Regions from separate parts of the Kribbella sp. NBC_00889 genome, predicted to be linked through region 1. Evidence: riboswitches for the same ligand, from Rfam matches in the RefSeq annotation. Region 1 holds a riboswitch; each other region holds the start of a gene.
What was found. A riboswitch is a leader RNA that binds a small molecule or an ion and turns the genes downstream of it on or off. The one in region 1 is predicted to bind ZMP and ZTP.

Region 1 (9,629 bases):
TGCGCTGGGCCGGGTCCGGCGCGAGGACGACGATCACGTCGGCCTCCTCCACCGCCTCGGCCGGGCTGAGTACGCGCAGGCCCTGGGCCTCGGCCTTGGCCCGGCTCTTGGAGCCCTCGGGCAGGCCCACCCGGACGTCGACGCCGGAGTCGCGCAGGGACAGCGCGTGCGCGTGGCCCTGGGAGCCGTAGCCGAGAACGGCCACGTGGCGGCCCTGGATCACCGACAGGTCGGCGTTGTCGTCGTAGAACATTTCAGCAGCCACTTTGGCGCTCTTCTCCTCTGTAGATATTCGGTACGGCGCTTGTTGTCGGCTCAGCCCTGGCGGGCCGGGGCCACGGGTCGGCCCGGCGGCGGCGCCGGCACCGGGTGATGGGGGCGCTCGGCGGGTTGCGCCTGCAGGTTCGGGGGACCCGACGCGACGTGCGGCGGTGGCACCGGGACCGGCCGTAGCGTGCGGTCGGAAATGGAGCGACTGCCCCGGCCGATCGCCACCATGCCGGACTGCACCAGCTCGCGGACGCCGAACGGTTCCAGCACCCGCAGCATGGCCTCGAGCTTCTCGGGATTGCCGGTCGCCTCGATCGTGATCGCGTCCGGAGCCACGTCCACCACCTTCGCACGGAACAGCTGGACGGTCTCCAGCACCTGTCCCCTGGTCAGGGTGTCCGCCTTGACCTTCACCAGCAGCAGTTCACGCTGCACGGTCTGGCTGGGTTCGAGTTCGACGATCTTGATCACGTTCACCAGCTTGTTCAGCTGCTTGGTGATCTGCTCCAGAGGCTGCTCGTCCACGCTGACCGCGATGGTCATCCGGGACACCTCCGGGTGCTCGGTCGGACCGACCGCGAGGGAGTCGATGTTGAACCCGCGGCGCGAGATCAGCGCGGCCACCCGGGCCAGCACACCGTGCTTGTTCTCGACCAGGATGCTCAGAGTGTGTTTCGACATTTAGAGCTCCTCGGTGTCCCAGGCCGGCGCCATGTCGCGGGCGATCTGGATGTCGTCGTTGCTGGTGCCGGCCGCGACCATCGGCCAGACCATCGCGTCGCGGTGCACGACGAAGTCGACCACCACCGGCGCGTCGGTGACCGCCATCGCCTTCTCGATCGTGGCGTCGACCGAGTCGCGGTCGGAGCAGCGCAGCCCGACGCCGCCCATCGCCTCGGCCAGCTTGGCGAAGTCCGGGATCTGGGCCGAGTGCAGATCGGTGTTGGAGTAACGCTTGTCGTAGAACAGGGTCTGCCACTGCCGGACCATGCCCAGCGACTGGTTGTTGATCACGGCAACCTTGATCGGGATGCCCTCCAGCGCACAGGTGACCAGCTCCTGGTTGGTCATCTGGAAGCAGCCGTCACCGTCGATCGCCCACACGGTCTTGTCCGGCCGGGCGACCTTGGCTCCCATCGCGGCCGGAACGGCGTACCCCATCGTGCCGAGGCCGCCGGAGTTCAGCCAGTGACGCGGCTTCTCGAACGGGAGATAGTGCGCGGCCCACATCTGGTGCTGCCCGACGCCCGCGGTGTAGATGGCGTCCGGGCCGGCGATCTGGCCGATCCGCTCGATCACGTACTGCGGGGACAGGCTGCCGTCCTCGGGCTCGTCGTACGCGACCGGGTACTTGGCCCGCACGGCCTCGAGCTGGTGCCGCCAGGTGTCGTACGACGGGGTCCGGCCGGCGTTCGCGATCTCGGTCTGGAGCGCGGCGATGAGGTCGGTGATGACCTCCTTGCAGTCACCCACGATCGGCACGTCGGCGGCCCGGTTCTTGCCGATCTCGGCCGGGTCGATGTCGGCGTGGATGACCTTCGCCTCCGGGGCGAACGAGTCGAGCTTGCCGGTCACCCGGTCGTCGAAGCGGGCACCCAGGCAGATGAGCAGATCGGAGCGCTGGAGCGCGCCGACCGCGGAGACCGAGCCGTGCATGCCCGGCATACCGAAGTGCAGGTCGTGGGTGTCCGGCAGCGCGCCGCGGGCCATCAGCGTGGTCACCACCGGGATGCCGAGGAGCTCCGCGAGTTCCTTCAGCTCGGCGTGGGCCTGAGCCCGGATCACACCGCCGCCGACGTACAGGACCGGCTTCTCGGCCGCAGCGATCAGGCGGGCCGCCTCACGCACCTGCTTGGGGTGCGGCCGCGTCACCGGCCGGTAGCCGGGCAGCGACAGTTCGGTCGGCCACTGGAAGTCGACCCGCGCCTGCATCGCGTCCTTGGTCACGTCGACGAGCACCGGACCGGGCCGGCCGGTCGAGGCGATGTAGAACGCCTCGGCCACCGTGGTGGCGATGTCGTTCGGGTCGTTGACCAGGAAGTTGTGCTTGGTGATCGGCATCGTGATGCCGCGGATGTCGGCCTCCTGGAAGGCGTCCGTCCCGATCGCGGCGCTGGCCACCTGGCCGGTGATCGCGACCAACGGGACCGAGTCCATGTACGCGTCCGCGATCGGCGTCACCAGGTTGGTCGCGCCGGGCCCGGAGGTCGCCATGCACACGCCGGTCTTGCCGGACGCCGAGGCGTACCCCTGGGCGGCGTGGCCGGCGCCCTGCTCGTGACGTACCAGGATGTGGCGGATCTGGGTCGAGTCGAGCATCGGGTCGTACGCCGGGAGGATCGCGCCACCCGGGATGCCGAAGACGGTGTCCACTCCGGCATGTTCCAGTGCGCGGATCAGAGCCTGTGCCCCGGTCAGCTGCTCACTCATGAGTGCCTTCCCTCAGTCCTGTCACGATATGGCCTTGACGATCTGGCTTGTCGCGACCGATCCATCCTCGCTTGTGGCTGCTGCTTCGCGATATCTGGGTCGCAGATAGTCGCATTGGCAACAAAAAACCCCTTCCGCCGGTTGGCTGAAGGGGCGCGCTCGACTCAGTGGTCGCGTCAGTCGGCGCGCCGCACAAGTACGAGGAGAATCGATCGCATGTAGGCAACAGTCGCCGACGGAATGCGATCGGGTCAAGTTCGGCTCGGCGTTGTCTCATATCGTGAGATGACTGTCTTAGATGCAGACAGCCCCTTCGGATGCGGAGCGGACCAGGCGGGTGTACTTGCCGAGCACGCCCTTGGTGATCGCCGGGGTCTTCGGGGTCCAGCCAACCTTGCGGCGTTCGAGTTCCTCCGGGCTGATGTGCAGGTCGAGCGTGCGGTTCTTGACGTCGAGGGTGATCCGGTCGCCGTCACGGACGAACGCGATCGGGCCGCCGTCGACGGCCTCCGGCGCGACATGGCCCACGCAGAGTCCCGTCGTACCGCCGGAGAAACGGCCGTCGGTGAGCAGCAGGACCTCTTTGCCGAGGCCCGCGCCCTTGATCGCGCCGGTGACCGCGAGCATCTCGCGCATCCCGGGGCCACCCTTCGGGCCTTCGTAGCGGATCACCACGACGTCGCCGGGGTTGAGTCCGGCGACCGCGTCCATGGCCGGGCGCTCCCCGTCGAAGACTCGCGCCGTACCTTCGAAGACGTCGGAGTCGAAGCCGGCGCTCTTCACCACCGCGCCCTCGGGCGCCAGCGAGCCGTGCAGGATCGTGATGCCGCCGGTGCCGTGGATCGGCTTGTCCAGCGCGCGGATGATCGTGCCGTCGACATCCGGCGGGGCGATGTCGGCGAGGTTCTCAGCCATCGTCTTGCCGGTGACCGTGAGGCAGTCGCCATGCAACAGACCGGCGTCGAGCAGCGATCGCATGACGACGGGGATGCCGCCGACGCGGTCCACGTCGGTCATCACGTAGCGCCCGAACGGCTTGAGGTCGCCGAGATGCGGGACCCGGTCGCCGATCCGGTTGAAGTCCGCCAGGGTCAGGTCGACGTCGGCCTCGCGCGCGATCGCGAGCAGATGCAGTACGGCGTTCGTCGAGCCGCCGAGCGCCATCACGACGGCGATCGCGTTCTCGAAGGCTTCCTTGGTGAGGATCTGGCGGGCCGTGATCCCCTTCTGCAGAAGGCCGACCGCGGCTTCGCCGGACTTGCGCGCGTAGCCGTCGCGACGACGGTCGACCGCGGGCGGTGCGGCCGAGCCGGGGAGCGACATACCGAGCGCTTCGGCGGAGGCGGCCATGGTGTTCGCGGTGTACATGCCGCCACAGGCGCCTTCGCCCGGGCAGATAGCGCGCTCGACCGCGTCCACCTCGTCCTGCGTGATCAGGCCACGCAGGCAGGCACCGACCGCCTCGAACGCGTCGATGATCGTGACGTCCTTGTCGCCGAGCCTGCCGGGCATGATCGAACCGGCGTACAGGAAGACCGAGGCCAGGTCGAGCCGGGCCGCGGCCATCAGCATGCCGGGCAGCGACTTGTCGCAGCCGGCCAGCAGGACCGAGCCGTCCAGCCGCTCGGCCTCCATCACGGTCTCGACCGAGTCGGCGATGATCTCGCGGCTGACGAGCGAGTAGTGCATGCCGACGTGGCCCATCGAGATGCCGTCGGACACGCTGATCGTGCCGAACTCCAGCGGATAACCGCCGGCCGCGTGCACGCCTTCCTTGACCGCCTTCGCGAGCCGGTCCAGGGACAGGTTGCACGGGGTGATCTCGTTCCAGCTCGACGCGACTCCGACCTGTGGCTTGGCCCAGTCGTCGTCACCCATCCCGACCGCGCGAAGCATCCCGCGCGATGCGGTCGCCTCCAGCCCGTCGGTCACCGTCCGGCTCCGTGGCTTCACATCGACCATGCCGGTCACTCTATTCCTCGTAAATCAACAACGCTGCCCTCGTCCGGCCGCGCCGGGTCTCAGGACATCTGGTGTGCCACCGCGGTGGCGAAGGCGGTGAGGGGGTCGGGGGCGTTGGTGTAGCCCCAGGGCAGGCTCTCGATCCGGCCTGTGGTCAGGGCGGCGTGCTCCATTGCCGCTGCCTTCGCGCCGACCGCCTTCAACGCGAACGCCATCGCCCCGTGGGCGGAGATGTCCTCCGGCTGTTGCTCGCGTCCGGGGGTCCACCATTTGTCCCGGGCGGCCAGCAGTTCCTCCCGCCGGTTCGAGACCTCGTGCGTCAGGCGGGCGCCGCGCTGCAGCCGGGAGAGCTCGCTGTCGCCGAGTACGTCGACCCACACCTCGTTGATTACCTGTGCGGCGACGGCACACAGGGCGCTACCCGGCTGTGCGTTCGCCACCACCTGATGACCGAAGTGCACGAGCTCGGCCAGCTCCAGGCCCGACCACTTCGGGGCCAGCACCTGCACCCGTCCGCTGTGCGCGGCGTAGCTGTCGGGATGCCGGTCCACCGCGGACCGAAAGACCTTGTCCTTCACCTCCATCGACGACTGCGGTCCAACCGTCACCCACTGCAGCACCTCCCACGGGGCCGCATCGTCGGGCGCTGCATCGATTGCATGATTCAGTACTGCGCCCGCGGTCCCGAGGACGTCGTGGAAGGACGCGAACTGCTGCTCGGAGACGTACTTCGCGAGACTCCCGCTCCGCACTTCCCAGGCCTCGAACACCAACGTCTGCCCAAGCCACAGCAGCAGATCCGCATCCCCGGGCAATGCCTCCAGCCGCAACTCCAACTGCTCACTGTGCCCGACCGCTGCCTGCCCCAGCCCCACCACCCGCACCGACCGCAGCCCGGTATTCACCGGCGTCGCCTTCAGCAACGCCATCCCCGTCGACAGATCCCCCGCACGCACAGCGGCGTACGCCCGATCGAGCTCGGGATCGGCCCACGCCTGATCAAGCCGAAGCCTGGAGACATCCACGGCCTTGCGAGAGAAGATCCCCATGCTCGGATCGTACGTGTGCGGGTTGCTCGAATAGACTGCCGAACGATCGCGACTGGCGAGGGTGGAGTACCACCGGGGAGCGGTCGGCCGGTAAGCAAGGCGTCGTCCGCCTGGGCGCCTCCGATGTGTTTCGATCTCGGAGGTCGCTGGATGCGTTATGGAATGAACCCACACCAGTCCGCCACGATGACCCCGGTGTCCGGTCGGGCGCCGTTCACAGTCGTCAGCGGGAGTCCGTCGTACATCAATGTCTTGGATGCGCTCACCGGTTGGCAGCTCGTGCGGGAGGCAGCTGGGGCGTTCGGGGTGGTCGCGGCGGCGTCGTACAAGCACGTCTCCCCTGCCGGTGCCGCGCTGGCGGACTCGGTGAGTGCCGCATATGTGCGCGCCCGTGATGCCGATCCGAAGTCGTCGTACGGCGATTTCGTTGCGGTGTCGCATCCGATTGATGCCGAGCTTGCGCGCGTGCTCAAGCGGGTCGTGAGCGACGGGATCATTGCGCCCGGGTACGACGAGGGCGTCCTCGGAGTGTTGGCCGGGAAGAAGCGTGGGACCTTTCTCGTCCTCGAAGCCGATGCGTCCTTCGAGCCTCCGGAGCACGAGGTGCGCGAGGTGTACGGGCTACGGCTGACGCAGCAGCGGGACGACCTGCCGTTGACTCGTGAGCTGCTGGATCCGGGCGTGCCGGATGCAGCAGCCCGAGACTTGTTGCTCGGGATGATCGTGGCGCGGAACACGCAGTCGAACACGGTCGCGATGGTGAAGGACGGTACGACGATCGGCATCGGCGCCGGCCAGCAGTCACGAGTCGACTGCGTCCGACTGGCCGGCGAGAAGGCAGACGAGTGGTGGTCCCGCCGCTCGTCCGAGCCGCCGACCGGCGTCGCGATGGTCTCCGACGGCGCCATCCCCTTCGTCGACAACATCGACGAAGCCCACCGCCACGGCGTAGCCCACATCGCCGAACCCGGCGGCTCGATCCGCTCCGACGAGGTCGCCGAGGCGTGCGCTGCCCGCGGAATCACCCTGTCACGAACCGGCGTACGCCTCTTCCGCCACTGAGCAGGTCAGGAGACGGGTTCGACCTTGGGGGTTTCTTGGGGGGTTGGTGGGGGTGGGGCGGGCGGGCCGCCTTCCAGTTGGATGTCGGGGACGATGCGGTCGAGCCATCGGGGTAGCCACCAGGCGCGGTCGCCGAGGAGTGTCATGACGGACGGGACCAAGACCATCCGGACGATGCTGGCGTCGATCAGTACGGCGACTGCCATGCCGACCGCGAGCATCTTGACCGTCGGGTCGTCGTCGAGGACGAAGCTGAGGAAGACCACGATCATGATCGCGGCCGCCGTGGTGATGACCCGGGCCGTCGCGCCGATCCCGATCGCCACGGCACGGTGGCTGTCCTTGGTCGCGATCCACGCCTCGTGCACCCGGGACAGCAGGAAGACTTCGTAGTCCATCGACAACCCGAACACGATCGCGAACATCAACATCGGTACGAACGACGGGATCGGCACCTTCTCGTCGATCCCGACCAACGAGGATCCCCAGCCCCATTGGAACACCGCGACGATCACGCCGTACGCGGCTCCGACCGACAGCAGGTTGAGGATCGCGGCCTTGATCCCGATCAGGAGCGATCGGAACGCGACTGTGAGCAGCAGGAACGCCAGCAGCACCACAGCCCCGATCAGCCACAGCATCCGCCCGGACACCTTCTCGGTGAAGTCAACGTACCCGGCAGTGGTGCCGACGACGAAGGTGGGCTCTTTCTGCCCGGCGAGTACGTCGTCCCGGATCCGGTTGACCAGGTCCTCGGTCTCCGCCGCGGACGGCGACGTGGTCGGGATGACGTTGATGATCGCCGTCGTACCGGAGCTGTTCAGGCTCGGCGGCTGTACGGCGGCCACGCCGGACGTCTTCTGCAGCGTCGACGCGAGACCGTTCAGCAAGGTCTGCTTGTCGGTGGAGCTCTCGGACGGGAGCTGTACGACGACCGTCAGCGGACCGTTGGCACCCGGGCCGAAGCCTTGGGCCACCAGGTCGTACGCCTTCCGGCTCGAGTCCTGCGCCGGATCCGTGCCGGCGTCGAGCTGGCCGAGGTTCATCGACAGCAGCGGGATCGCCAGGACGAGTAGCACCAGCGTGGCGACGATGCCGTACGGCCACGGCCGGTCGCTGACCTTGCGTCCCCAGCGCGCGAAGGCGCTCTGCTCGTGTTTGAGGTCGCGCCGCTCGCGCTCCTCGGCACGGTGTTCGGCCACGGCCACCTCGTCCTCGAGGCCGGCCTCGAGCTCCTGTTCCTCGACCAGGTGGTGCCGGTCCTTGCGGTTCAGTACCAGGAACTTCGCCAGACCGAGCATGGCCGGGATGAGTGTCAGGGCAGCCAGCACAGTGACCGCGACCACGATGGCCGACGACAGACCGAGTGCGCCGACGAACGGCACGCCGGACACGTACAGGCCGAGAATCGCGATGACGACCGTCCCACCGGCGACCAGGATGGCCGCACCGGAGGTCGACTCGGTCCGGCCGACGGACTCCTCGACGCCTTGGCCGTCGTCGAGTTGTTCGCGATGGCGGGACACCATGAAGAGCCCGTAGTCGATCGCGACACCGAGTCCGAGCAGGGTGGCGACCGTCGGCGCCGAGACCGGGAAGTCCTTCACGGCCGCGAGCAGACCGAGTATGGCCAGGCCGCCGCCGACGCTGAAGATCGCGGCCACCAACGGCAGCGCGGACGCGACGATGGACCGGAACATCAGGAACAGCAACAGCAACGCCAGCGCGAGACCGATCGCCTCCGAGAGCGCATCGTCGGCCTGCTTGCCGATCTGCCCGGCGCCTCCGCCGTACTCGACCTCGAGTCCGGCGGCGCGGGCCGGCTGGACGGCCGCGTCCAGCTTGTCGAGGTAGCTGCTGTCGAGCGAGGCCGGCACCACCGAGAACGACACCGGAGCGTTGACGACGCTCCCGTCCTTCGAGATGTACGCCGTCGATGACGTCGCCAGCGGATCGACGGCCGAGACGACGTCAGGCAGCTTGCCGACCGCCGCCATCGACGTCTTGACCGCATCGGACTGCTCGGAGACCGTCCCGGACTTGGCGTGGAAGACGATCGATCCGGAGTACCCGCCGGCCGTGGAGAAGTCCTTGTTCAGGATCGTCAGTCCAGCCGACGACTCACTGCCGGGGACCGTGTAGTTGTTGACGTACGTACCGCCGAACGCCGCCCGCAGGACGAACAGCCCGACCACGGCAACCAGCCAGCCGGCGATCACGAACCAGTGAAATCGTGCGGCCCCTCGACCGAGCCGATCCAGAATCACATGCACAGGGCGCCCCCTCCCCCAGGCGCCCCCAGGCCCGGCTACGCCGCGCGCCCCTTCGGCGACAGTAGGCCGGGGGCGACCCCGCGACAACCCCTTGGTCACTGTCCGTATCTCTACGCCACCGCAGGATCGCTCTTCGTCGTCAGCCGACCAAGCGGAAGCGCTGGGAGGAGACCGCACGCCGTACTTCGTCGGCTGTCCGCTGCACGTCGAGGCCGCTGGTGTCGATCGCATGCGACTCCAGCTCGCCCAGGTCGGCGAACAACTGGTGCAGCCCGGTGATCGCCTCGGCATCCTTCAGTGAGTCGCCGCCCCGGTCCCAGGCCCGGCCAGCGTGGTCTCGAGATCCGGCCGGAGTACGACGTACGACAGCACCAGGCCGGCCCGCTCCGCGGCGGCGCGGAACGGTGGCACGTAATGGAGGCCGACGACCCCGTCCACCACGACGTCGTATCCGCCTCGTGCGTACGTCGTCGCCGCCGCGACGATCACGTCGACGACCACGTCGTTCTGGTCCGCCGACCCAGGCAGGTACGGCGGCACGAAGCCGGTGCGGATGGCCGTGTAGAACTGATCGGTCAGGAGG
Region 2 (9,629 bases), 2.2 Mb from region 1:
CATCGAAGTACTCCGGGAGGTTCGCGGGAGAGATGGGTCGTCTGCGAACAGCCCGAAGAAGCCCAGGTCAGAACCTGGGCGCTAACCGAGTGACCGTCCGCCTAAGCGGCGGTCGGCGGGGTGATGATGCGATGCACGGACAGGACCCTAGCCCGAAAGCGTGAGCCGGCCGAGCGAATTACATCCGGAGCTGGGAGCCACCGTTGAAGTCCAGGACCGTGCCGGTGGCGAACTCGGCCTCCGGCGACGCCAGGTAGAGGATCGCCGCCGCGACTTCCGACGGGTCGGCGACGCGTTCGAGCGGGCTCTCCATGCGGCGGCGGTCGTAGCCTTCGCCGGTCAGGTGTACGGCGGCCATGTCGGTGGTCGTCCAACCGGGCGCGATCGCGGTCACGGCGATGCCTTCCGGGCCGAGTGCGCGGGCCAGCGACTGGGTGAACGACACGATGCCCGCCTTCGAGGCGCCGTACGCGGGCTGGTTGGGCTCGCCGCGGAACGCACCGCGCGACGACACGTTGACGATCCGGCCGCCGCGGCCCATGTGCCGGACCGCGCACCATGTGACGTTCGATGGGCCGATGAGATTCACCGCGAGGGTGTCCGCCCAGGCCTGCTGCCACTCGGCGTACGTCGTCTCCCGGATGCGGTGGGGGTGGTAGACGCCGGCGTTGTTCACGAGTACGTCGATCCCGCCCAGAGCGGACGCGGCGTCGTCGACCATCGTCTGGATCGCGGCCGGATCAGCCAGATCCGCGTGCGCGAGCACATGCCCTGATCCAGGCAGCGACTTCACAACGGCCTCGGCAGCGTCGGCCGAGGCCCCGTAGTGCACCGCAACCCGGTCCCCCGCGGCCGCGAACGTATGCGCAGTCGCCGCCCCAATCCCCCGCGAGGCCCCTGTCACCAACACAGCACGATCCATGCTCCCGATCCTTTCACCGGGAGCACGCAACCTATTGGCGTGGGTTCACGTCGCGGCGGTAGGCCTTGGACTGGCGGGCCCATTGTTTCTTGGCTTCGGCGCGGAGGCGGAGGTTGTTGCGGCGGGCCATGAACGCAGCCTCGCGCTGCAGTTTGGTCCAGCTCTCGAAGCGGCGGATCGGCAGCGTGCCGTCCTCCAGCGCAGCCCGCACAGCGCAACCGGGCTCAGTGGCGTGGGCGCAATCCTTGAACTTGCACTGCTCAGCCAGCGCCGTGATGTCCGGGAACGCCGCAGCCAGCCCCTCACCGGACTCCTGCAGACCGATCCCCCGCAGCCCAGGCGTGTCGATCATCACGCCGCCATTCGGCAGCACGATCAGCTCACGCCGGACCGAGGTGTGCCGGCCCTTCCCGTCCTCACGGATGTCCTGCACGTCCAGCAGCTCCACACCGGCCAGCGCGTTCACCAGCGACGACTTCCCCGCACCACTCGACCCGAGCAGCGCCACAGTCGCGTCACCATCCAGCAGCGTCCGTACCGACTCCAGGCCCTGACCAGTCGTCGCACTACACACCAGTACGTCGGCACCCGGCGCAGCACGCGCCACATCCTCAGCGAGGGCGTCGGCATCGCCGACAAGGTCCGACTTGGTCAGTACGACGACCGGCCGAGCACCGCTCTCCCACGCCAGCGCGAGGAAGCGCTCGATCCGGACGATGTTCGGCTCCGGTACCAGGCCGACGACGATCGCGATCACGTCGACGTTGGCCGCGAGCACCTGGCCTCTGGACGAACCACCGACCTCCGCGCGCACGATCGCCGTACGCCGTGGAGCCAGGGACTCGACCGTGATCCGGTCGTCCGGCCAGTACCGCAGTACGGCCCAATCCCCTGTACATGGGCCGGCCTGGGGGTCACTGGCCACCGCGGCGAGGAGCGCACTGGACCACGTCGCGCGGATCGGGCCGTCCTCGGTGAGTACCGTCGCCAGGCCCTTGTCGACCCGGGAGACGCGTCCCGGCACGAGCTCGGCCGGGACAGAGCTCAGGTAGTCGGCCGTGGAACTGTCGAGTCCCAGGGCCTGGAGTGTGGCTGACATCGGCGAACCTTTCGGAGGGTCCGGCCGCGAGGTCAGCTCAGCGGACGGACGGGGTGGGAGACATCGGCCCGGTGGGCCTGATCCAAGCTCATGGCGGGGGCCTCCCTTCCAAGTCCTGCGGTCCTGGTCCAGGACCGGCTGATGGCGTCAGCGTAGGTCGTCGGTGTCAGTTTGCGCACCGGGTTTTCCGACCGGCTCGGGCTTGCGCTGGGGCGCCGGCCCGGAGGCCGGTTCGGGCTTGCGCTGGGGCGCCGGCCCGGAGGCCGGTTCGGGCTTGCGCTGGGGCGCCGGCCCGGAGGCCGGTTCGGGCTTGCGCTGGGGCGCCGGCGCGGGGGCCGGCTCGGCGACCTCGGTCTTCGGTCCCGGCTCGGCCGCCGGAGCCTTCGGCGGCCGGTCCGTCCGCGGCCGGTCGGTAGGTGGCCTGTCCGTAGGTGACCTGTCCGTAGGCGGCCGCTCTGACGACGGGGCCTTGGGCGGCTGGTCCGCCGCCGGTACGCCGAGGCCCTCGACCTTCCGCGCGACCTCGATCTCCGGCCGCTCCTGCTCGACCGGAGTCAGCGGGTTGTCGTGATGCGGCTCAGACTCCGCCTTCATCACCGGCTCGACCTCGTCCACGGTCTCCTTCGCCGTCTCCGTCACCCGGACCTTGTGCGGCCACAGCCGGTCGACGACCGCGTTCAGTGCCGCGCCGATCAGCACCGCGATGGCGGTCATGTAGAGCCACATCAGTACGGCGATCGGTGCCGCCAGCGGACCGTAGATCGACGTACCGCCGACCGTGCTCTGCAGGATCCAGCGCAGGACGAAGCTGCCCAGGATCCAGATCGAGAGCGCCAGGAACGACCCGGGCAGATCGGAGACCCAAGGCGTCCGAACCGGCACCGACAGGTGGTACAGGGTGTTCAAGAAGCCTGCGGACAGGATCGTGACGACGGGCCAGTACAGCTGGTTCAGGAAGTCGAGGCGGTGCGGCAGCAGAGCCTGTACGGCGTCCGGTCCGGCCAGCACCAGCGGGAGGACGATCACGCCGATCACGAGGGCGGCGCAGTACAGCGAGAACGACAGCGCCCGGGTCCGGACGATGCCGCGCTTGCCGCCCATCCCGTACATGATCGTGATGGTGTCGACGAACACGTTCAGCGCGCGGCTGCCGGACCACAGCGCGAGCACGAAACCGATCGAGATGACGTCCGGCCGGCCGCCGTTCAGGACCTGGTCCAGGGTCGGCACGATCACACCCTGGACGGAGTCGGCGGTCAGCGCCCGGGCGGCCAGTTCGACGATCTGCGCCTTGATGTCGTCGATCGTCTCGACCTCGAAGTACTTGCCGGCGATGTAACCGAGACTTCCGGCCAGCCCGAAAATCAGCGGCGGCAGCGAGAGGATCGCGAAGAACGCCCCCTCCGCCGCGAGACCGGTGACCCGGTAGCGCAGACAGACACCGATGGTCTGGGTGAGCAGCTTCCAGGTCGTCGCGGGGATTTTGCGGACCCATGCCAATGAGAGGGAGCTCCCACCCGCGGGTCTTGCCCCTGAACGTGCCATACCGCTTACCGTACTGACATGGCGGACCCATTCGCGGTAACGAATCAGGCTCCCCCACTCCAGGGGGTGAACTTCTTCACCCGGGACACAGCCCTCGGTGACGCTCTGCGTCCGTACGCCGACCTCGCGGACGATCCCGGGCTGACCCGGATCGGCGAGCTCGCGGGCTCCGAAGAGGCCCTCGCTCAGGCACTCCCGGCGAACCAGAACCCACCGGTCCTGCGCACGCACGACCGGTACGGGAACCGCATCGACGAGGTCGAGTTCCACCCGTCCTGGCACTGGCTGATGGAGCGCGCCGTCGGCTTCGGGCTGCAGGCCGCGCCGTGGACGAGCGACCGGCCCTCCCCGCACCTGACCCGCGCGGCCGGCTTCTACGTCTGGTCCCAGGTCGAGCCCGGCCACGGCTGCCCGATCTCGATGACGTACGCCGCCGTCCCCGCCCTCAGGGCGGACGAACGGCTCGCCAAGGAGTGGGTCCCACAGCTGGCTTCGCGCCAGTACGACGTACGCCGGTTGCCTGCGGCCACCAAGAGCGGCGTCCTCGCGGGGATGGGGATGACCGAGAAGCAGGGCGGCTCGGACGTCCGGGCGAACCTGACCACCGCGACGCCGGCCGGTGGCGACGGTGAATATCAGCTGAACGGGCACAAGTGGTTCTGCTCGGCGCCACAGGTCGACGTCTTCCTGGTACTGGCGCAGGCGCCGGACGGACTGAGCTGCTTCGTCGTCCCGCGCGTGCTTGCCGACGGCAACCGGAACGCGTTTGCCCTGCAGCGGCTGAAGGACAAGCTCGGGAACCGGTCGAACGCGTCCAGCGAGGTCGAGTTCCACGGCACGGTCGGCTACCGCCTCGGCGATGAGGGCGCCGGGGTCCGCACGATCATCGAGATGGTGGCCGCGACCCGGCTGGACTGCGTCCTCGGCTCGGCCGCTCTCCAACGGCGCGCGCTGGTGGAGGCGCTCTGGCACACCCGCCATCGTTCGGCGTTCGGTGATCTGCTCGCCGACAAGCCCGCGATGCAGAACGTGCTGGCCGACCTGGCGCTGGAGAGTGAGGCTGCGACAGCGCTCGCGATGCGGCTTGCGGCGGCGGTCGACGCGTCGACCGACGGCAACGAGCAGGAGGCCGCGTTCCGGCGGATCGGGCTGCCGCTGGCGAAGTTCTGGGTGAGTAAGCGGACGCCGTTCATGGCCGCCGAGGCCCTGGAGTGTCTCGGCGGGAACGGGTTCGTCGAGGAGTCCGGGATGCCTCTGTTGTTCCGGGAGTCCCCGCTGAACTCGATCTGGGAAGGGTCGGGGAACGTGAACGCACTCGACGTACTGCGAGCCCTCAGAAGGCCCGAGTCGCTCGAGGCGTGGTTGCTGGAGGTCGGCGCAGCGCGGGGTGCGGACGAGCGCCTGGACACGGCGGTCAACGACGTACTGCAAGCGCTTGCTGACGTCGAGGGCGCGGAGGCGGGCGCCCGCCGGTTGGCGGCGAGGATGGCGCTCTGCCTGCAGGCGTCCCTGGTCGTCCGGCACTCCACACCCGCGGTCGCGGACGCCTTCGTCGCGTCCCGGCTGGCGAACGACTGGGGTGGAGTCTTCGGCACCCTCCCGCGGACCACGCCGTTCGGCCTGATCACCGACCGCAGCCTCTGACTCTGAGCCGCGGCAGCACGATAGGGTGGCCGCGTCGCGACTGGCGCGCTGAGGTGGAGAACCACCGGGGAGCGAAGACTGTCGGCACCGTGCGCCTGGGTGCCCACGACCCACTGCAACCGCAGGAGAGACAACGATGACTCAACCCTTCGACGCCGCCGCCGCGTCGGCCGCGTACAACAACGCGCTCCAGGTGATCGCCGCGGTGGAACCCACCATCGCCGGCGCGATCAAGGCCGAACTGGCCGACCAGCGTTCCTCGCTGAAGCTGATCGCGAGCGAGAACTACGCCTCCCCCGCCACCTTGCTGACGATGGGCAACTGGCTCTCGGACAAGTACGCCGAGGGCACCATCGGGCACCGTTTCTACGCGGGCTGCCAGAACATCGACACCGTCGAGCAGGCCGCGGCCGACCACGCCACGGCGCTGTTCAACGCCCCGCATGCCTACGTCCAGCCGCACTCTGGCATCGACGCGAACCTGGTCGCCTTCTGGGCGATCCTGGCCCAGCGGATCGAGTCCCCGGCGCTGGCCGAGGCGGGCGCGAAGCACGTCAACGACCTGTCCGAGGAGGACTGGTCCAAGCTCCGCCGGGCGTTCGGTGACCAGAAGATGCTCGGTATGTCGCTGGACGCGGGCGGCCACCTGACCCACGGCTTCCGGCCGAACATCTCCGGCAAGATGTTCCACCAGAGCTCTTACGGCACCGATCCGGAGACCGGGCTGCTCGACTACGACGAGGTCGCCCGCAAGGCGCGGGAGTTCAAGCCGCTGATCCTGATCGCCGGCTACTCGGCGTACCCGCGGAAGGTGAACTTCGCGAAGATGCGCGAGATCGCCGACGAGGTCGGCGCGACGCTGATGGTCGACATGGCGCACTTCGCCGGCCTGGTCGCGGGCAAGGTCTTCACCGACGACTTCGACCCGATCCCGCACGCGCACGTCACCACGACGACCACGCACAAGTCGCTGCGCGGCCCGCGCGGCGGCATGGTGCTGTGCCAGCCGGAGTACGCCGACGCCGTCGACCGCGGCTGCCCGATGGTTCTGGGTGGCCCGCTCGGCCAGACGATGGCGGCCAAGGCGGTCGCGCTGGCCGAGGCCCGGCAGCCGTCGTTCCAGGAGTACGCGCAGGCCGTCGCCGACAACGCGGTCGTGCTCGCGGAGGGCCTGATGAAGCGTGGCGTCAAGCTCGTCACCGATGGCACCGAGAACCACCTGGCTCTGCTCGACGTCTCGTCGTACGGGATCACCGGGCGGCAGGCCGAGTCGGCACTGCTCGACGCGGGCATCGTGACCAACCGGAACGCCGTACCGCGCGACCCGAACGGCGCCTGGTACACCTCAGGCGTCCGGATCGGTACGCCGGCACTGACTACGCGCGGCTTCGGGGCCGACGAGTTCGACCGGGTCGCCGAGTTGATGGTCGACGTACTGTCTTCGACGACGCCGACGACAACGGCCGCCGGTGCACCGTCCAAGGCGAAGTACGTGCTGGCCGACGGCGTCGCCGACAAGGTCAAGGCCGCCTCGGCCGAGATGCTCGACAAGCACCCGCTGTACCCGGGCCTCGAGCTCAACTGACGTCATCGCGCGGCGCCTGCTCTCCCCTCGGGAGCAGGCGCCGCGCTGCTCTGTCAGGCGTCCTGCTTGATGCCCATCAGCGCCTCCTGCGAGGCCTTGGTGGCCTGCTTCGGCATCAGTACGGCGGCCAGTACGGCGCCCACGACCGCGATGCCGGCCGAGACCCACATGGTCGTGTTGAGGCTGGTCATGAACGCGTCGCGTACGTCGCCGAGTAGGTCCGCCGACCCGACCTTGGTCGCGACTGCGAGCCCGCCACCCAGCCCTTTCTCGACCGCGTCAGCCGCCTGTGCCGGCAGGCCGGCCGTGTCCACGTTGTGCCGGTAGACGGAGTTCAGTACCGTGCCGAGGACTGCGACGCCGACGGTGCCGCCAACCTGCCGGAACGCCTGCAGTAGAGCGGATCCGGTGCCGGCCCGCTCCGGGTCGAGCACGCCCAGCGCCGCGTTCATTGCCTGCGGCATCGAGCAGCCGAGGCCGAACCCGACCACCACGAACCAGACCGCGGTGTAGCCGTAGCCGGTGCCGAGATCGGTGAAGGCTCCGAGCAGGAACCCGGCGGCCATCACCAGGAACCCGGCCATCACCACCAGCCGGGTTCCGACCTTCGCCTCAACCGGCTCGGCCAGCTTCGCCCCGACCGTCATCCCACCGATGAACGGCAGCAGCTTGAGGCCGGTGTGCAGCGCGTCGGACCCGTTGATGCCCTGGAAGTACTGCGGCATCGTGAAGAGCAACCCGAAGATCGCGAACACCGACACGGTGAGCAGCACCGCCCCACCGGTGAACACCTTCTCGCCGAACAGCCGCAGCTCGATCAGTGGGTCGGAGTTCCGCCGCTGCCAGAGCAGGAAGACGGCAAGGAGTACGACGGCCACCGCCAGGAAGAGCACCGTGGTCCCGTCGGTCCATGAGGTCTCCCCCGCCTTGGTCACCCCGTACACGAGCGAGGCCAGGCCGGCGCTGGAAAGCAGGATGCCGAGCCAGTCGATCGCCGGCCGGCGCGAGCTGCGGGTCTCCGGGACCAGCAGGTTGACAGCGATCGCGGCGATCAGCGCGATCGGTACGTTCAGGTAGAAGATCCACTGCCAGCCGGCGTGGTCCAGCAGCAGGCCGCCGACGATCGGGCCGAGCGGCATACCGATGCTGTTCGCCACGACGAAGAAGCCGATCGCCTTCTTGCGCTCGACCTCGGTGGGGAACAGCACGGTGATCAAGGACAGCGCGACTGGCACGATCATCGCGGCGCCGACGCCGAGGAAGGCCCTGGCGCCGATCAGCTGGCCGGCCGAGTCGGACAGCGCACAGGCGAGCGACGCCGCGCCGAACAGTGTCAGCGCGATCGCGATGATCTTGCGGCGCCCGAAGCGGTCGCCGAGCAGACCGGCCGGCAACAGCAGCGCGGCGAGAACCAGGTTGTAGCTGTTCGCCATCCACTGCAGCTGACTGGTCGACGCGTCGAGGTCGGCGGCCAGGGTCGGCAGCGCGACGTTCAGCACGGTCGTGTCGAGGCCGAGCACGAGCACGGCCAGGCAGAGTGCGAAGAGGACTCCGAAGCGGCGGGCGCCGGTGAGCGTCGGCCCTTCGGCAACGGAGGAGGTGGTCATGCCCAGCAAATTATCAGATATTTGTGATAGTTGCGATAGATCAAATTACTGTAGTCTTCAATCATGGCGCCCGAACCCACTCCCGAAGAGGTCGGCCAGTTCGTCGAGCGCTTCGCCGGCATCCTGGCGAACAGTGGCGTCCCGACCATGTCGGCCCGGGTGATGGGCCGGATGCTGGTCAGCCCGACCGGGACGATGACGGCCGCCGAGCTGGCCGAATCGCTGAAGATCAGCCAGCCCGCAGTGTCCGGCGCGGTCCGGCAGCTGATCCAGGTCTCCTTCATCACCCGCGAGCGGCAACCCGGCTCACGCAAGGACCACTACCGGATCCGCGACGACGTCTTCGCCGCCATCCTCGAACGGCGCAATCTCGCGCTGAGCGAATGGGAGTCCAGCAGCCGCTCCGGCGCGGAGCTGTTCGGCCCCGGCAACCCGGTCGGCCGCCGCCTCTCCGAAGCCGCCGACTTCTTCGCCTTCATCCACGCCGACATGGACCAGATGATCAAGAACTGGCGCGCCGAACATCCCCGCTGAACGCTCCTTTGATCGGCTGTAATCGTTTGTTGTGATCGGCAATAGACGGGTGTGGAACCGATGACCGAGCCCACCGGGGCCGATCTTGAGCAGCTGTATACGGAGCACTATCGCGCGATCCTGCGGTACGTCGTACGCCGGATCGGGGATGCCGACGAGGCGCACGACGTGACCGCGGACGTGTTCCTGACGGCGTTGAGGCGGCGGACGGATTTGCCACAGGACCGGGCGTTGCCGTGGCTGTACCGGGTCGCGGCGAACGTGCTGGCCGATCGACGGCGCAGTCGGCAGCGGTCGACTGCCGCATATCAACGCGCCGGCAACGACCTCGTGACCAGGACCGGACCGCCCGCGGATGAGCGGCTCGAGTGGTACGACCAGCTGGCCGGGACTTTGGCTGCTCTACGGACACTGAGCGCGGCCGACCAAGAGGCGCTGATGCTGGCGGGCTGGGAGGAACTGCGTGGCGCCGATCTCGCGACGGCACTTGGTTGCTCGAGGGCGGCCGCGGCGGTTCGGCTGCACCGCGCGAGAGCTCGGTTGAAGACGGCGCAGGCGCAGTACGACCACCGCGCGCGGAGCACCCAGGGACGGTCGGCCGGTTCCACGGTCGTGCGAACAGCTGAGTCCAAGACGCAGGGAGAACGTTCATGAACACCAACGACCTCGATACCCTGAAGCGCGTCGACCCGG
Region 3 (9,629 bases), 1.7 Mb from region 1:
TCTCACACGTAACCCTGTGGACACGGCAACGGATTTCGTCGCGGACACCGCGTAGGCTCGTTCGCATGAGTGTTCGGCGGATCATGGGAACCGAGACAGAGTTCGGGATCTCGGTACCAGGCCAGCCCGGGGCGAACCCGATGCTGACCTCGAGCCAGGTGGTGAACGGCTACGCGCAGACGCAGCCGCTCGCGCGCAAGACCCGATGGGACTTCGACGAGGAGCACCCGCTGCGGGACGCGCGCGGCTTCGATCTGAGCCGGGAGGTGGCCGATTCGAGCCAGCTCACCGACGAGGAGACCGGGCTGGCGAACGTGATCCTCACCAACGGCGCGAGGCTGTACGTCGACCACGCCCACCCGGAGTACTCGGCGCCCGAGACGACCAATCCGCGCGACGTGGTGGTCTGGGACAAGGCCGGCGAACTGGTGATCATGGAGGGCGCGCGGCAGGCCCGGCAGATCCCCGGCGCCCCGCCGCTGAACCTGTACAAGAACAACGTCGACAACAAGGGTGCGTCGTACGGCTCGCACGAGAACTACCTGATGCGCCGGTCCACCCCGTTCGCCTCGATCGTGCGGCATCTGACGCCGTTCTTCGTGAGCCGTCAGGTGGTCACCGGCGCCGGCCGCGTCGGGATCGGCCAGGACGGCGCCGCGAACGGTTTCCAGATCAGCCAGCGGGCCGACTACTTCGAGGTCGAGGTCGGCCTGGAGACGACGCTGAAACGCCCGATCATCAACACCCGCGACGAGCCGCACGCGAATCCGGACCGGTACCGCCGGCTGCACGTGATCATCGGCGACGCGAACCTGTCCGAGATCTCGACGTACCTGAAGGTCGGCACCGCATCGCTGGTGCTGGCGATGATCGAGGACGGCTGGCTGACCGACGACCTCAGCGTGGACCGCCCGGTCACCGCGCTGCACGAGGTCAGCCACGACCCCACCTGTACGCACCTGATGACGCTGAAGGACGGCCGCAAGCTCACCGCCGTCCAGCTGCAGACGGAGTACCTGGAGCAGGCCCGCAAGTACGTCGAGGACAAGTACGGCGACGACGCGGACCGGCAGACCAAGGACGTGCTGCGCCGCTGGGAGCAGATCCTGGACCAGCTGGCCATCGACCCGATGAAGCTGGCCGACCAGCTCGACTGGGTGGCGAAGTACAAGCTGCTCCAGTCCTACCGCGACCGCGACGGCCTGGAGTGGGACGACCCGAAGCTGCACCTGGTCGACCTGCAGTATGCCGACCTGCGCCCGGACAAGGGGCTGTACTACAAATTGGTGAAGGCCGGCCGGATGCAGCGACTCGTCTCCGACGAGGAGATCCGGATGGCGGTCTCACACCCGCCGACCGACACTCGCGCGTACTTCCGCGGCCGGTGCATGCAGCAGTACGCGCCGCAGGTCGCGGCCGCCTCCTGGGACTCGGTGATCTTCGATCTGCCCGGCAAGGAGTCGCTGCAGCGGATCCCGACACTGGACCCGCTGAGGGGCACGAAGGCGCATGTCGGGGCACTTCTTGACCAATGCGACACCGCGAGTGACCTGGTTCGCACCATTACTGGGGGCGCCGCCGGGTAGGGTCGCCGTATAAGGAAACACTGCGGGGGTCGGTTGGGCGGCCGCCGCAGGCGGCGGTTCTAGGAGGTGTGTGTGCCATGGCGAAGGACGGCGGTCAGCAGCACAAGCAGCCGAAGCGTTCGTCGACCGAGGAAGAGGTCGAGCAGGTCGAGGCGTCCGAGGACGTCCAGGAGCGCAAGGAACGGCTCGACGAGGACGTCGATTCGATCCTGGACGAGATCGACGAGGTGCTCGAGGAGAACGCCGAGGAGTTCGTCCGCGGATTCGTGCAAAAGGGTGGGGAGTGAACCGCTCGATGACTTTTGATGCCTCCGGCCGGTTGCCGGAAGCCTTCCTGATCCCAGGTGGCTCGTCGTTCATGGACTTCCTGGCCGGGCACGCGCCCGACCTGTTGCCTGGACGGCGCAGCCTGGGGTCGGCCGATTTCTCGCACGACGTCCCGCACGGTACGACGATCGTCGCGGCCACCTTCCCCGGTGGCGTGGTGATGGCCGGCGACCGGCGGGCCACGATGGGCAACATCATCGCCCAGCGTGACATCGAGAAGGTGTTCCCCGCCGACGAGTACTCCGCGGTCGCGTTCGCGGGCTCGGCCGGCTTCGGGATCGAGATGGTCCGGCTGTTCCAGGTCGAGCTCGAGCACTACGAGAAGCTCGAGGGCGCGACCCTCAGCCTGGACGGCAAGTCCAACCGGTTGAGCGCGCTGATCCGGGGCAACCTGGCGATGGCGATGCAGGGCCTGGCCGTGGTCCCGTTGTTCGCGGGCTACGACGAGGACATCAAGGGCGGCCGGATCTTCTCCTACGACCCGACCGGCGGGCGCTACGAGGAGACCCACTTCCACAGTGTCGGCTCGGGCTCGCTCTTCGCCCGCGGCGCGCTGAAGAAGCTGTACCGCGAGGACCTGTCCGCGACCGACTGCGTGACGGTGGTGATCCAGTCCCTGATCGACGCCGCTGACGACGACTCGGCGACCGGTGGCCCGGACATGCTGCGGCGGATCTTCCCGGTGGTCGGCGTGGTCACGGCGGACGGCTACAAACGGCTGCCCGAGGACGACGTGGCCGCGATCGTGGACCGCGTCTGGGCCGAGCGGCACCAGCGCCCCGACGGCCCGGCCTCGGCCTCCCTCACCTGACCTGACCCCATCGACCGATAGAGGACGACACCTTCGATGAGCGTTCCGTTCTACGTCTCGCCCGAACAGCTGATGCGGGACCGGGCCGACTTCGCCCGCAAGGGCATCGCCAAGGGCCGCAGCGCGATCGCGCTGCAGTACGCCGACGGCATCCTGTTCGTCGCGGAGAACCGCTCGCCCGCGCTGCACAAGGTGGCCGAGATCTACGACCGGATGGCGTTCGCCGCGGTCGGCCGGTACAACGAGTTCGAGAACCTGCGGATCGCCGGCGTCCGGCTGGCCGACATGCGTGGGTACTCCTACGACCGGCGCGACGTGACCGGCCGGGCGCTCGCCAACGCCTACGCGCAGACACTGGGCGCGATCTTCTCCTCCGGCGGTGAGAAGCCGCTCGAGGTGGAGATCCTGGTCGCCGAGGTCGGTGCCAGCACCGCCGATGACCAGGTCTACCGGCTGACCTACGACGGCTCGATCGCGGACGTCCGCGGGTACGCCGTGATGGGCGGGCCGGCCGAGCAGGTCGCGGAGTACGTCGGCGAGCACTTCCAGGAGGGCATCTCGCTGGCCGGGGCGCTCCGGCTGGCTGTGGATGCGCTCGGCCACGACGGCACCGAGGTCCGGCAGTTGACGTCGGACCAGATCGAGGTCGCGGTTCTGGACCGGACCCGGACCCAGGTGCGGAAGTTCAAGCGGATCTCCGTGGAGACGCTGGAGCGCATCCTGTCCGAGTCCCGCCCGGCCGAGGACGCGAAGCCCGCGGCCGACGGCAAGGCGAGCGAGGACACCCCGGTCGCGGAGGACAGCACAGCATCCTCCTCGTCCGACGACGCCCCGCCGGCGGACGACGTACCCATTGCTCCACCGGAGGAGCCGGACGACGACCGGCCGCTGTGAGCGAGCCGGAATGGCGTTCAGCCGCCGCGGACTCCGCGGCGGCTGAACTGTCTCGGCCCGGCGACCCGACGGCCTGGGAGTTGGTGGGTGAGGAGCTGGGCTTCCACCGGTTCCTGACGGTGAAGTTGCGTCGGTACCGGCTGCCGGACGGGCGTGAGGTCGAGTGGGACGTGTTCGGCCCGAAGTCCGACGCTGGGATCAGCGCCGGAGTCACGGTGCTGCCGTTGACGCCGGAGGGACGGATCGTGACGATCCGGATGTTCCGGGCCGGACCCGACCGGATCGTGACGAACCTGCCAGGTGGGCTGGTCGAGCCGGGGGAGGACCCGGCGCTGGCCGGTGCGCGGGAGCTCGAGGAAGAGACCGGGTACACCTGCGAGACGCTCGACCTGGTCGGCTGGCAGTGGTCCTCGGCGTCGTCGACGTACCGGAAGTACATTGCGATCGCGCGCGGCTGCCGGCCGGACGGCAAGCAGTCACTGGACGAGACCGAGGACTGTGTGCCGGTCGAGCTCACTGTCGATGCGTTCCGTGCCGAGCTGCGCACACCAGGTGCGATGACCGGAGTCGACGCGGCCTATCTAGCGCTGGATCACGCCGGACTGCTGTAGTAGGGCAATGACGCCTGAGCCTCAGCAGACCACCCACCGCGACGATGGCTTCGACCTCGGCGACACCGTCGGGCTGGTGCACGGCCCGACGACCGATGCGGACGCCGAGCGCGTCGTTCGCGAGACGCTGGCACGGGCCGGCGTACAGACGATCACCGACGGCGAATCTGCTGTCACTGTGCGACTCGGAGGCACGAACGCGGCGGCCGGCGGGTTGCCGCCCGAGGGGTACGTCGTTGCCGTCGGCGACGACCAGGTCGTCCTGGACGGTGTCGATCAGCGCGGCACCTTCTACGCCGCGCAGACCTTCGCACAGCTTGTCCAGGGCAACCATGTGGAGGGCGTCGAGATCCGCGACTGGCCGACGATGCGGTACCGCGGCTCGATCGAAGGCTTCTACGGTACGCCGTGGTCGCACGCCGACCGGCTCGACCATCTGGACTACCTCGGCACGCACCGGATGAACACCTACGAGTACGCGCCGAAGGACGACCCGTACCACCGCGAGCAGTGGCGCGACCCGTACCCGGCCGACAAGCTGGCCGAGCTCGGCGAGCTGGTCGAGCGCGCGGTGCGGAACAAGGTCGACTTCACCTTCGCGCTGTCACCCGGCCTGTCGATCCGCTACACCGACGACAGCGACTTCCAGGCACTGATCGCCAAGTTCGAGGCCCTGTACGCGCTGGGTGCGCGCGCGTTCAACGTCGCCCTGGACGACATCGAGTACGAGAAGTGGCACGGCGCCGAGGACGAGGAGAAGTACGGCGCCGGCGGTGGCGGAGCCGGGCGCGCGCAGAGCGAGTTGCTGAACCGGATCCAGCGCGAGTGGGTCGCGACCAAGCCGGACCTCGCCCCGCTGCAGATGGTCCCGACCGAGTACTACAACGTCGACGAGACGCCGTACAAGCAGGCGCTACGGGAACAGCTGGACAGCGCGGTGGTCGTGCACTGGACCGGTATCGGCGTCGTACCGGAGACGATCACGGGCGCACAAGCGGCCGAGGCGAAGGCCGTGTTCGGGCACGACATCCTGATCTGGGACAACTACCCGGTCAACGACTACGCGGCCGCCCGGATCCTGCTCGCGGCCTACAGCGGTCGCGAGCCTGGCCTGGCCGACCTGGTCGTCGGCGTGATCTCGAACCCGATGAACCAGGCCGGGGCCAGCAAGATCGCGCTCTACTCGTTCGCCGAGTTCGGCTGGAACCCGGCGACGTACGACGAGCAGGCCTCGTGGCACCGCGCGCTCGCCGAGCGGGCCGGGGGAGACGCCGAGACGATCGCGGCGCTGGAGGTCTTCGCCGACCTCACCACCTATGACGGCCGGCTGCACCTGGTGAACGCGCCGGTCCTGGCCGCGCAGACCGCCGCGTTCTGGAAGACCTGGAAGACGGGCGACCTGGCCGGGGCCATCGCGCAGCTCGAGCCGTACCTCGAGGCGATCGAGAACGCTCCGGCCCGGATCCGCGCCGGGGTGTCCGACCCGTCGTTCGCCGACGAGGCCGGAGCCTGGCTCGATGCGACCTTCCTCTGGGCGCAAGCACTCCGCGAGTCCCTCCGGCACCTCGAAGCAGTGGCCGAAGGCAACAGCTCGGACGCCGCCACGACCCGGGACCAGATCGACCACCTGGTCACCCAGGCCAAGACGATCCGCGACACCCGGCTGCCACACTCCAAGACTCATCCCCAACTCGGTGACCCTGTCATCGAGACCTTCCTGACCGAGGCGACGGAGGGCGGCCGGGTATCCTGAGCGGTGGACCGCGACTGGCGCTGAGGTGGACGACCACCGGGGAACGGTCCGCCGGAGGATCCGGCCGAGCCGCGCGCCTGGGCACTTGACCTGTTGTCGACGCCCAAGGAGCGCGCGCTATGACTGCCACTTTGATGACCGGTACCGACGTTGCCGCCGAGATCGTGGCGAAGACGGCCGACCGGGCCCGTGCACTGCAGGAGCGGACCGGGGTCCAGGCGTGCCTGGCCACCGTGCTGGTCGGTGACGACCCCGCGTCGGCGACGTACGTGCGGATGAAGCAGAACCGGTCGAAGAAGGCGGGCATCGGGTCGCTCAGCGTGGTATTGCCCGCGGAGACAACGACCGAGGAGCTGGTCGCTGAGCTGACCAAGCTGTCCCAGGACGCGGCGGTGCACGGGATCCTGCTGCAGCACCCGGTGCCTGCGCAGATCGATGAGCGGGCCGCGTTCGAGGCGATCGACCCTGCCAAGGACGTCGACGGTGTGACCACGCGGTCGTTCGGTGCGATGGCGTTCGGTGAACCCGGCTTCCGGTCCGCGACGCCCGGCGGGATCATGCGCCTGCTCGAGGCGTACGACGTACCGATCGCCGGGGCGCACGCGGTCGTGATCGGCCGCAGCCCGATTCTCGGCAAGCCGGCCGGGATGTTGCTGCTGGCATCGAACGCGACCGTCACCTACACGCACTCCCGAACCACCGACCTGCCCGCGATCGTCCGGACCGCGGACATCGTGGTGGCCGCGGTCGGCCGGCCGAACTTCGTCCAGGGCGACTGGCTCAAGCCCGGCGCCGTCGTCGTCGACGCCGGCTACAACGAGGGCAACGTCGGGGACGTCGACTTCGCCGCCGCGGCCGAGGTCGCGAGCCTGATCACACCGGTCCCCGGCGGGGTCGGCCCGATGACGATCGCCCTGCTCCTGGAGCAGGCCGTCGACGCCGCCGAGGCACAGACCCGCTAGGGCACGGCTCTAGAGACGTGCCCTAGCGGTCGCAGCCGCCGTCCTTGTCGGCGCGGGAATGCGGGCGGGCGATGTCGTCGATGCCCTTGTAGGCGTACGGGTCGGTTCCGGCCACCATCACGATGTCGCGGTAGTCGTGCTTGCCGACATGGACGCCGGCCGGCACCGTCTGCCACGGCAGCAGCGACTCCGCGCTCATGTAGTGGTTGGCGAGGGCCCGGCGGAGTCCGCGCCGCGTGGTGTTCGGCAGTGATCGGTGCAGCAGGTAGCCGTTGAAGATCACCGCCGAACCCGCCGGCACCTCGACCGGTACTGCGTCGTCGTCGGTGTAGGGGAAGTCGAACAACTCCACCGTGCAGTCGAAGCGGAGATCGTCCTGCTCCCGATCGGGATAGATGACACCGCGCCGGTGCGAGCCCGGAAGCACCCAGAGGCAGCCGTTCTCCACGGTGGCGTCGTCGAGCGCGATCCACACCGCGGTCAGCGAGCGGTCCCTGGTCGGGATGAAGAACTCGTCCTGGTGCCAGGCCTGGCCCGGCTTGCCCTCGGACTTGATGAACAGCATCGACTGCATCGCCTTCACGTTCGGCCCGATCAGCGCGGTCAGTGCGGTCACCACGCGCGGTGCGCGCAACGCGGTCAGCGCCACCTCGGACACCTTGTGGGGCTGGTGAATGCACAGGTACTTGCGCACGACGTCCTCGCCCGGCTCCGTGCTCGGGCTGCCTTCGACGGCTCCGAGGTCGCCGCGGCACAGGTGCTCGGCCGCTGTGTGGAGCGCGGCGACCTGGTCGGGTGGAAGGGCCTGATCGAGGACCACGAAGCCGTCGCGCCGGAACGACTCGATCAACTCGTCGGTGACCTCGGTGAACCTGCGTACGGCGGTGACAGGCTGCATTGGGGCGCTCCATCCGGCCTGGGGTTGGCGATGACCGGCTTCACAATCTCAGAGCACGACCGGACGGCCAATGTCGCCGGCGCGCGCTCTACTATCTGTTCGTGACATCGCGACCACCGGTGATCAGCGTGAACTCCGTGGTCCAGGTCGCGGACTATGCGCCCGGGGCAACGTACGGTCCGCGCTGGTTGCCGAACTTCGAATTGCTCTGGCTCCTGCACGGTTCGGCGCTCTGGCGGACCGAGCTGTACGACGACGCCGGGGTCCATCAGGCGACGGTGGAGGAGGAGTTGCGCCCCGGAACGGTGGCGTTGGCCCGGCGCGGCGACCGGGACTCCTATATCTGGGACTGTGATCACTGGTCCCGGCACGCCTACGTGCACTTCCAGATCGAGGACTTCGGCGGACTCGGCGCTGCGTCGAGTTGGCCCTCGGTGCGATCGAGATCCGATCCGGGGCTGCTCGACGAACTGTGCACCTATCTACTGGACCTGACCGGCGTGCCGGAGTCGGATCCGGGACACAGCGACCGGCTCGTGGCGACGATGCTGGAGGTCTTCGTCAGTGCTCCGGTCGGCCCGTCGCGTGACGAGCTGCCGGATGGCGTTCGGCGCATGATCGACCACGTGGCGAGCGTCTGGGCCAGGCGCGGGCCGCGGATCATTTCCGTCCCCGAGTTGGCCGCCGCGGCGAACCTGTCGGCCGGACACCTGCACCGGCTCTTCCGGGAGCGGTACGACTGCGGACCGGCGTACGCGCTGGATCTGATCCGGCTGGCCCGCGCGGCGACCGCTCTGCTGCGCACCAACGCGACGATCGCGGAGATCGCGTCCGACGGCGGCTACAGCAATCCGTACCACTTCTCACGCCGCTTCTCCCTCGCATACGGCGAACCACCGGGCACGTTCCGGCGTCGACGGCAGCTGTCCGATCCGCTCGCGCCGGTCCGCGAGGCCGGGCTGCTTCCGGTGGCTAGGCGGCTGCTGGAGGCGGCCCGGAGTGGCTGACTCCAGGGGTCTGCAGGAGCGCGGAATCCGAGACGGCTGTCCACTCTGTGGCGGCTCTGGCCTAGTGTTGAGACAGACAAGAAGACCTGAGCGAGGAGGCCGACACGTGGCGGTACGGGCGATCCGGGGTGCCACCCAGCTCGACGTGGACGAGCGCGAGCATCTGCTCGAGCGGTCCGCCGAGCTGGTGCGGGCGGTCCTGGAGGCGAACGATCTGGAGAACGAGGATCTGATCAGCATCCTGTTCACCGTCACGCCGGACCTGCACTCGGAGTTCCCGGCGGTGGCGGGCCGGCAGATCGGCCTGACCGACGTACCGCTGATGTGCATGCAGGAGATCGCGGTACCGCACGCACTGCCGCGGGTGGTCCGGATGATGGTGCACACCGAGACCCCGCGGTCGCGGGAGAAGATCCAGCATGTCTACCTGCACGGCGCCGTCGCGCTCCGCCCGGATCTGACGGGCGCCCAGTGACCAATGAGTGAGCTGCGGGGTCCGGTCCGGATCGTCGGGACCGGCCTGATCGGTACGTCGATCGGCCTGGCGCTGGCCCGGCTCGGCGTGGTCGTGGAGCTGGTCGACGCCAACCCGGACAGCGCGCTGATGGCCGAGCGGATCGGGGCTGGCTCCCGGCTGGTCCAGATCGAGCCACAGCTCGTGGTCGTCGCCGTACCGCCTGACCATGTCGGCGCGGTGATCGCGGAGCAGCTCGGGCAGACCGACGCGATCGTGACCGACGCGGCCAGCGTGAAGTCCAAGCCGCTGGCCGACGCGCGCAA

Region 2: it holds a riboswitch for ZMP and ZTP, as region 1 does, so the genes downstream of both, OG817_RS17020 (glycine hydroxymethyltransferase) here and OG817_RS06125 (5-aminoimidazole-4-carboxamide ribonucleotide transformylase) in region 1, are expected to answer to the same signal.
Region 3: it holds a riboswitch for ZMP and ZTP, as region 1 does, so the genes downstream of both, OG817_RS14130 (bifunctional 5,10-methylenetetrahydrofolate dehydrogenase/5,10-methenyltetrahydrofolate cyclohydrolase) here and OG817_RS06125 (5-aminoimidazole-4-carboxamide ribonucleotide transformylase) in region 1, are expected to answer to the same signal.

The regions. Positions count from the first base shown of each region.
Region 1 is NZ_CP108783.1:1,256,945-1,266,573, reverse strand. It holds gene ilvC (ketol-acid reductoisomerase) at 1-253, opposite strand, end outside; partial or broken gene ilvN (acetolactate synthase small subunit) at 448-951, opposite strand; gene OG817_RS06140 (acetolactate synthase large subunit) at 952-2,700, opposite strand; gene ilvD (dihydroxy-acid dehydratase) at 2,995-4,662, opposite strand; gene OG817_RS06130 (hypothetical protein) at 4,722-5,711, opposite strand; ZMP/ZTP riboswitch at 5,750-5,834, shown strand; gene OG817_RS06125 (5-aminoimidazole-4-carboxamide ribonucleotide transformylase) at 5,862-6,773, shown strand; gene OG817_RS06120 (MMPL family transporter) at 6,779-9,046, opposite strand; gene OG817_RS06115 (hypothetical protein) at 9,186-9,308, opposite strand; gene OG817_RS06110 (AAA family ATPase) at 9,341-9,629, opposite strand, start outside.
Region 2 is NZ_CP108783.1:3,487,476-3,497,104, forward strand. It holds gene OG817_RS16995 (EamA family transporter) at 1-3, opposite strand, end outside; gene OG817_RS17000 (SDR family NAD(P)-dependent oxidoreductase) at 179-922, opposite strand; gene rsgA (ribosome small subunit-dependent GTPase A) at 954-2,021, opposite strand; gene OG817_RS17010 (YhjD/YihY/BrkB family envelope integrity protein) at 2,169-3,566, opposite strand; gene OG817_RS17015 (acyl-CoA dehydrogenase family protein) at 3,585-5,210, shown strand; ZMP/ZTP riboswitch at 5,237-5,318, shown strand; gene OG817_RS17020 (glycine hydroxymethyltransferase) at 5,347-6,795, shown strand; gene OG817_RS17025 (MFS transporter) at 6,849-8,402, opposite strand; gene OG817_RS17030 (GbsR/MarR family transcriptional regulator) at 8,466-8,936, shown strand; gene OG817_RS17035 (RNA polymerase sigma factor) at 8,997-9,590, shown strand; gene OG817_RS17040 (CU044_5270 family protein) at 9,587-9,629, shown strand, end outside.
Region 3 is NZ_CP108783.1:2,908,986-2,918,614, forward strand. It holds gene dop (depupylase/deamidase Dop) at 66-1,586, shown strand; gene OG817_RS14105 (ubiquitin-like protein Pup) at 1,664-1,873, shown strand; gene prcB (proteasome subunit beta) at 1,882-2,724, shown strand; gene prcA (proteasome subunit alpha) at 2,761-3,618, shown strand; gene OG817_RS14120 (NUDIX hydrolase) at 3,615-4,229, shown strand; gene OG817_RS14125 (beta-N-acetylglucosaminidase domain-containing protein) at 4,237-5,982, shown strand; ZMP/ZTP riboswitch at 5,983-6,072, shown strand; gene OG817_RS14130 (bifunctional 5,10-methylenetetrahydrofolate dehydrogenase/5,10-methenyltetrahydrofolate cyclohydrolase) at 6,102-6,944, shown strand; gene OG817_RS14135 (phytanoyl-CoA dioxygenase family protein) at 6,967-7,842, opposite strand; gene OG817_RS14140 (helix-turn-helix domain-containing protein) at 7,944-8,849, shown strand; gene aroH (chorismate mutase) at 8,956-9,324, shown strand; gene OG817_RS14150 (prephenate dehydrogenase) at 9,328-9,629, shown strand, end outside.